Linked DNA regions of Gloeothece verrucosa PCC 7822. The protein of the gene in region 1 binds, or shares a complex with, the protein of each later gene. Links are inferred from orthologs where the notes say so. Each region holds a gene or a part of one and is shown in the gene's direction. Other genes may lie near its edges. The genes, in order: cdaA and glmM.

What was found.
Region 2: the proteins of cdaA (region 1) and glmM are in contact, whole or in part, in a crystal structure (PDB 7OJS), measured with the Bacillus subtilis proteins. The link is inferred for Gloeothece verrucosa PCC 7822 from one-to-one orthologs.

What each region holds. Positions count from the first base shown.
Region 1 is NC_014501.1:1,259,607-1,262,753, reverse strand. What follows is about bases 64-2,883. They hold cdaA (diadenylate cyclase CdaA), read left to right. Parts: upstream 64-942; coding sequence 943-1,824; downstream 1,825-2,883. Other genes in these bases: CYAN7822_RS05590 (DUF29 domain-containing protein), read left to right, coding at 2,617-2,883; uppS (polyprenyl diphosphate synthase), read left to right, coding at 1,821-2,570; lysA (diaminopimelate decarboxylase), read left to right, coding at 64-788. In the rest of the region: more of lysA, read left to right, coding at 1-63; more of CYAN7822_RS05590, read left to right, coding at 2,884-3,066. UniProt on the Bacillus subtilis protein: One of 3 paralogous diadenylate cyclases (DAC) in this bacteria, catalyzing the condensation of 2 ATP molecules into cyclic di-AMP (c-di-AMP). Upon expression in E.coli leads to c-di-AMP synthesis.
Region 2 is NC_014501.1:3,400,015-3,403,204, forward strand. What follows is about bases 232-3,094. They hold glmM (phosphoglucosamine mutase), read left to right. Parts: upstream 232-859; coding sequence 860-2,329; downstream 2,330-3,094. Other genes in these bases: CYAN7822_RS14945 (DUF3177 family protein), read left to right, coding at 232-453; CYAN7822_RS14950 (DUF7734 family protein), read left to right, coding at 450-749; CYAN7822_RS14960 (hypothetical protein), read left to right, coding at 2,719-2,985; CYAN7822_RS39065 (hypothetical protein), read left to right, coding at 3,019-3,094. Also shown: more of CYAN7822_RS14945, read left to right, coding at 1-231; more of CYAN7822_RS39065, read left to right, coding at 3,095-3,190. UniProt on the Bacillus subtilis protein: Catalyzes the conversion of glucosamine-6-phosphate to glucosamine-1-phosphate. Glucosamine-1-phosphate is used for cell wall biosynthesis.

The sequences.
Region 1 (3,147 bases):
GCTTTGATCCCCATCAATTAGAGGCAGTTTTAACCTACGTTAGCGAAAATCCTGTCTTTAACTGCATTGGTTTACACGCCCATATCGGCTCTCAAATCTTTGAAACACAGCCGCATTACGACTTAGCCGCCGTCTTGGTAAGCTGTATGAAAGCCGCTCTAGAGCGAGGTTTACCCATTGAAGAATTAAATATCGGAGGCGGGTTAGGCATTCGCTACACCGAAAAAGATGACCCCCCAACTATTGAAGCATGGGTAAAAAACGTAGCAACCGCCCTCAGCGAAGCTTGTCAAGCTCAACAAATCCCTCTACCGAAATTAATGGCTGAACCTGGGCGCTCGCTGATCGGATCAGCTTGTGTCACTGCTTACACCGTAGGAAGTCGTAAAGAAATTCCCGATCTTCGCACTTACATCGCGGTAGATGGGGGAATGTCAGATAATCCGCGTCCTATTACTTATCAATCCTTATATCGGGCGATTATTGCCAATAAAATGTCGAGTGCGGCCACAGAAACCGTCACCATTGCTGGCAAACATTGTGAGTCAGGAGATATTCTAATTAAAGAGGCTCTATTGCCCAAAACCGAACCCGGGGATATTCTGGTGGTCATGGGGACAGGAGCTTACAACTACAGTATGGCTTCTAACTATAATCGCTTATCTCGTCCGGCTGCGGTGCTGGTCAATGAAGGAGAAGCCAATCTCATTTTGCAGCGCGAAACTTATGAAGATGTGCTGCGCTGTGATCGCCTCCCCGAAAAACTGGCAAATTTCCCAAATAAATAAAGAACCAAGGTAGGCTATTGCTTGTAATCTATAAGTGAGCCAAATCCTTTTCTTTATCTGTTTGTTAATCCTAACTTCTAGGTGACGAACAATCAAGGTAGATTAAAATTGCCCACTGTAATTCATCATTGATACTTTATCATTTATCATTCTCATGTCGGGTTTTCCTGACCCTCGTCTCCCATCTTGGCTGATTCAAAACAGCGTTGATATTGGATTAGTTCTCGCCTTGACCTATTTGATGCTTCTAGTCATTGGCGAACGCCGTACCTTATGGATGGTCAGAGGCTTAATCATATTAATGCTGGCGGCTGTAATCAGCCACAAATTGGGCTTAACATTATTAAGTTTTGTGTTGGAAAAATTAGTGCTAGGGTCGGCAGTGGCGATGGCTGTCATTTTTCAGGCAGAATTTCGCCGCTTTTTGGAACAGTTGGGACAAGGCCATCTGCTTCAATTGTTTCAACGCCGTTCTCCGGCTCCTAAACCCGACAATGTGATTGATGAAATTGTGGATGCAGTCAAAGAACTGTCACAAAACCGTACAGGAGCTATCATGGTATTAGAGACAGCTAGTACAGTAGACACACGAGTATTTGTCAATGGTGGGGTGGGGATCAATGGAGAAGTCTCCAAAGAACTAATCCAAACCATTTTTCAACCCAAGACCTTACTTCATGACGGAGCCGTTTTTATCCGAGGTTCTCGAATTGTTTCTGCTGGAGTCATTTTACCTCTGTCCGAGCGAACGGCATCTCGACAACTCGGAACCCGCCACCGCGCCGCAATGGGGATTACAGAGCGCGTCGAAAATTGTATTTGTGTGGTAGTTTCTGAAGAAACCGGCTCGATCTCTTTAGCAGAAAGAGGCCTGCTCAATCGGCCCCTCACAAGCAGTAAACTAAAAGAGTTATTAGAAGAAAGATTTTCTCCTTCAGTAGAAAGAGAAGCTGTTGCTCCTGGTTTAGGTCGTTTTAGCCTTTTGCTAGAGCCTGTTGTCGAGTTTACGTCATCGATTTTTAAAAAGAAGAAATGACAGTTAAGCCTATTGTGTTACAAGAGTTACCCACTGATCTCGATAAAACCCGTCTGCCGCAGCACGTGGCGGTTATTATGGACGGGAATGGCCGCTGGGCAAAACGGCGAGGTCTTCCTCGGATTTTAGGTCATCAACGAGGAGTAGACGCGCTTAAAGATTTGTTGCGCTGTTGTCGTGATTGGGGAGTTCCCGCCTTAACCGCTTACGCCTTTTCTACGGAAAATTGGGGCAGACCTATAGAAGAAGTTGAATTTTTGATGACTTTGTTTGAACGGGTCTTAAGGCGAGAACTTAAGGAAATGATGGAAGAGAATGTGAGAATTCGCTTTGTGGGCAATTTGGAAGCTTTGCCCTCTTCTCTACAGGATGAGATAGACCGTTCTATGCAGGAGACAAAAGAGAATACCGGCATCGAGTTTTCTGTTGCTACTAATTATGGCGGACGACAAGAAATTATTCAAGCCTGCCGCGCGATCGCTTCTCAAGTTAAACAGGGAGAAATTAACCCAGAGGATATTGATGAGGCCCTTTTTGAGCGTCATCTGTATACTAGCGGCGTGCCCTATCCAGATTTATTGGTTCGTACCAGTGGCGAGATGAGAATTAGTAATTTTTTGCTCTGGCAGTTAGCTTATGCTGAAATTTATGTGACTCAAACCCTGTGGCCGGATTTTGATCGTAAAGAGTTTCATCTAGCATTATTAAATTATCAACAACGAGAAAGGCGGTTTGGAAAAGTGTAAATAATTCAAAATTTAAAAATTTATCTAGGGTTAAATAGTGAAGTATATGACCTCAAATTTAATCAATAAAAATTTATATGCTCAAGATTTTAATTTGTGGTTAATAGAGACCATTAATCAACTGAAGACAGGAGACTTTCAAAATGTTGATATCGAGCATTTGTTAGAGGAGTTAGAGGGGTTGTCAGGACGGGATAAACGGGAATTAAAAAGCCGTCTTAGGGTGTTAATTGCTCATCTCCTTAAGCGACGATATGTTACAAACTCAGATTATTATCGAGGATGGGAGTTAACCATTAGAGAACAACGAAGAGAGTTAGGCAATTTATTGAAACAGTCTCCGAGTTTGAAAAACTATTTTTTAGACATATTTCCTGAAGTTTGTCAAGATGCTTTAATCGAATGTCAAGATACTTATTTATATACTCAGTTTCCTAATGAGTGTCCTTTTACTGCTGACATAGATTCTATTTTATCTGAGATATTTTGGGAATAATTGTAGGGTGGGCAAAGCTTGCCCTGAACCGTGCGCGTAGCTAAGGGTTGGCGATAATTTCTACAGCAAGATTTTAACTGA
Region 2 (3,190 bases), 2.1 Mb from region 1 along the record:
TGGCGAGTAGCGAGTTTATTATTAATTACTGTGTATTTGATGATTCCCGGTTGGCAAGTGAGTTATATAACCGGTTTTGCCGCACGGGTTCTGATTCCTATTTCTTTGTGGTTTTGGGTGGATTTAAATGATGAAATTAAAGATTTGCCACCCAGTAAATTAAAAACCACTCTCACCTCTTGGCGTTGGGCGATCACTATTTACACTACTTTAGGTGCGAGTGCCATGATTCCTTTTCTCTCTTGTGCCTTTAATGAAAAAGCCGTCGATACCCCCTTCTGTCGAGTTTGGCTAGAAGCGCCCTGGCAATTTAGGGAATTTTTTCATCCTAATACCGAGGCCGAAGTGTTAGGCTTTTTCGGTTTGCTCGGATTAGTGGTTTATTTACTTTACTTTGTCTATTTTGTTTTTATTCGTTTAGCCAAACAGGGACGTATTGCTCTTGAACAATGAATAATTCCCTTGAAAAGCGGCTAGAACAATACACCCTTAAACGTCCTCAAGAAATTTTGCTAGTCAATATTCAGATTCTTGAGGAAAAAGACCAAATTTTAATCTTTAAAGGATTTTCCAGTTCTTTAATGGGTGCTACGGCTGCCGATGCCGATGTTCCTCTGATTCCTGAAACGGCGGAAATTATCAGCATTGACCGTCTTCTAAGCCCTTATAATCCCAATAATCCTCGTTATATCCAAGCCGGACTCTCTCTAGCGCAAATGGAGGAACTCTTGACACAACTTAGCGTCTGAGGCAAAAGAATCGCTAAGTTTAATTGTGCCAAAGAGTAGATTTTTTATCCCAACTCTGAAATAAAGATATATTCTTAGATGGTAAATACGTCGTGTGAGGAAAACTTAATATGGTAACTTCTATATATCATAACGGAAATGGTCGTCTAAATGCGGCCAGCCAAGATCCCGGAAAAGTTAAATCCCTCAATCATCTTTCAGTGCTGCCAAAAATTCCCCTTTTTGGAACCGATGGGATTAGAGGAAAAGTGGGTGAGCTTTTAAATGCCCCTTTTGCCCTACAGTTGGGATTTTGTGCGGCGCAAGTTTTAAAAGCCTCGGTAAAAGAGACAAAACCCATTATTATAGGGCAAGATTCCCGCAATTCTAGCGATATGTTGGCTATGGCCATGGCAGCCGGGTTAACCTCTGCCGGAGTCGAAGTGTGGCATTTGGGATTATGTCCTACTCCCTGTGTGGCTTACTTAACGCGCACCTTAGAGACGATGGGCGGCATTATGATTTCGGCTTCTCACAACCCTCCTGAAGATAACGGAATTAAATTTTTTGATCATCAAGGATTAAAACTGCCTAAAGATTTAGCTCAACAAATTGAAAACCTTCTTTTAAACAATTCTATTGATTCTCAAAACGGGTTAACACAAACTCATTTAGGATGGGGAAAACATTATCAACGCCGCGAATTAATACAAGATTACTTGCAGACCTTGAGGCAATCTTTGCCGGTAGGGGTAGATTTACAAGGAATGCGAATAGTGCTAGACCTAGCTTGGGGAGCATCAGTAGAAATTGCCCCTGCTCTGTTTCGCGCTTTAGGAGCCGAAGTGATCTGTTTACATGAAAAACCCGACGGCGATCGCATTAATGTTAACTGTGGTTCTACCCATCTCGAGTTATTACAACAAGCTGTCAAAGAATATCAGGCCGACTTAGGGGTAGCGTTTGATGGAGACGCGGATAGGGTTTTAGCAGTAGACTCCCTAGGGCGAGTGGTAGATGGTGATTATATTCTCTATTTTTGGGGTCAAACCCTTAAAGCGCAAAAACAATTGCCAGATAATTTAATTATCGCTACAGTGATGGCCAATTTAGGCTTTGAAAACGCTTGGCGCTCTCTTGGGGGTCAATTAATTCGCACGGCGGTGGGCGATCAGCACGTTCAAGCCCAAATGTGGGAAACTGGAGCCATGTTAGGCGGCGAACAATCTGGACACATTATTTGTCATCATCACGGTGTTTCAGGAGATGGAATTCAAACCGCTTTACATCTGGCGGCTTTAGTCCATCAGTCGGGTAACTCTTTAGCCGCCTTAGTAGAACAAAGTTTTCAGCCGTATCCTCAAATTCTTCGCAATGTGCGGGTAGAAGATAGAGAACGCCGCTCTAAATGGAAAGAGTGTGAACCCTTGCAAAAGGCGATCACTCTTGCCGAAACCGAAATGGGAACACAAGGACGAGTATTAGTCCGGGCTTCAGGAACTGAACCGTTAATTCGAGTTATGGTAGAATCCCAGTGTGCCCAATCAGCTAACTATTGGACAGAACACTTAGTCAAGGTGGTTCAACACCATTTCACTTGATCACTCGAGAATTTTATTGATTTTTATTAACGCTAGGTAGAAACAGTCTGCCTAGCAAAACTCTATGTTAAATTGGAGTCAAGGTTCACTCCTGCCCGTTTCTCTGGTTGGGTTTTCCTCAAGGGCAAATGTTGCTCTGTGGAACTTAGGTTAACTCGGGGCGCGAACTTTTTGGCGGCTGCCTCAAGGCAGTCATAATCTCTATTAAAGGTAATCTGGATTCACCTATAGTGACATCCTCCCGACGCTGACCCTATCGGGTACAGCGCGGGCTTCCCAACCTCACGGTCTGCGCTAGCGCAGTGCCTTCGGCATCAGGCATTTCTAGTTACTTCCTTTTTAGGGTTTTTCGCCACTTATCTAGTAGTTCTTGGTACAGACGAAAAGAGATGTTTCTCCCAACAGTGTTACCCCGACAGCCCGACTGCATAGACGTTTTGCTTCCCCAGAGTCCCTGGGTACTGGCTACCAATCTTTTTTTGGAAGACTTAGACCTAATTACGGTCAAGTTTTTCCCCAAGCACCGCAAACCAACCATTGGTTTTGTTTCCTGCTTGGAACCCCATAACTTGAGTTGTCAAGGTACTGTACCGTCCCCAGAATTTGGAGGTTCCGACTTTCGCCTACCTTTCACTCTCAATCTGGTCAGTGGTTAGCTGATAGAATTATTGTACCATATTGGTACAGATATGACTGAAAAAGATTTGCACGTAAGACTTTCGACTGAAGAAATGAAAATGCTCTCAAGGTATTGCCAAAAAACTAAAAGGACAAAGACAGATGTTATCCGTGAGCTTGTTAGATTATTGCCCGTCTTAGGGGCATCGAACCCCCCAAAAGTTAAAAATTATTTATCTCAAC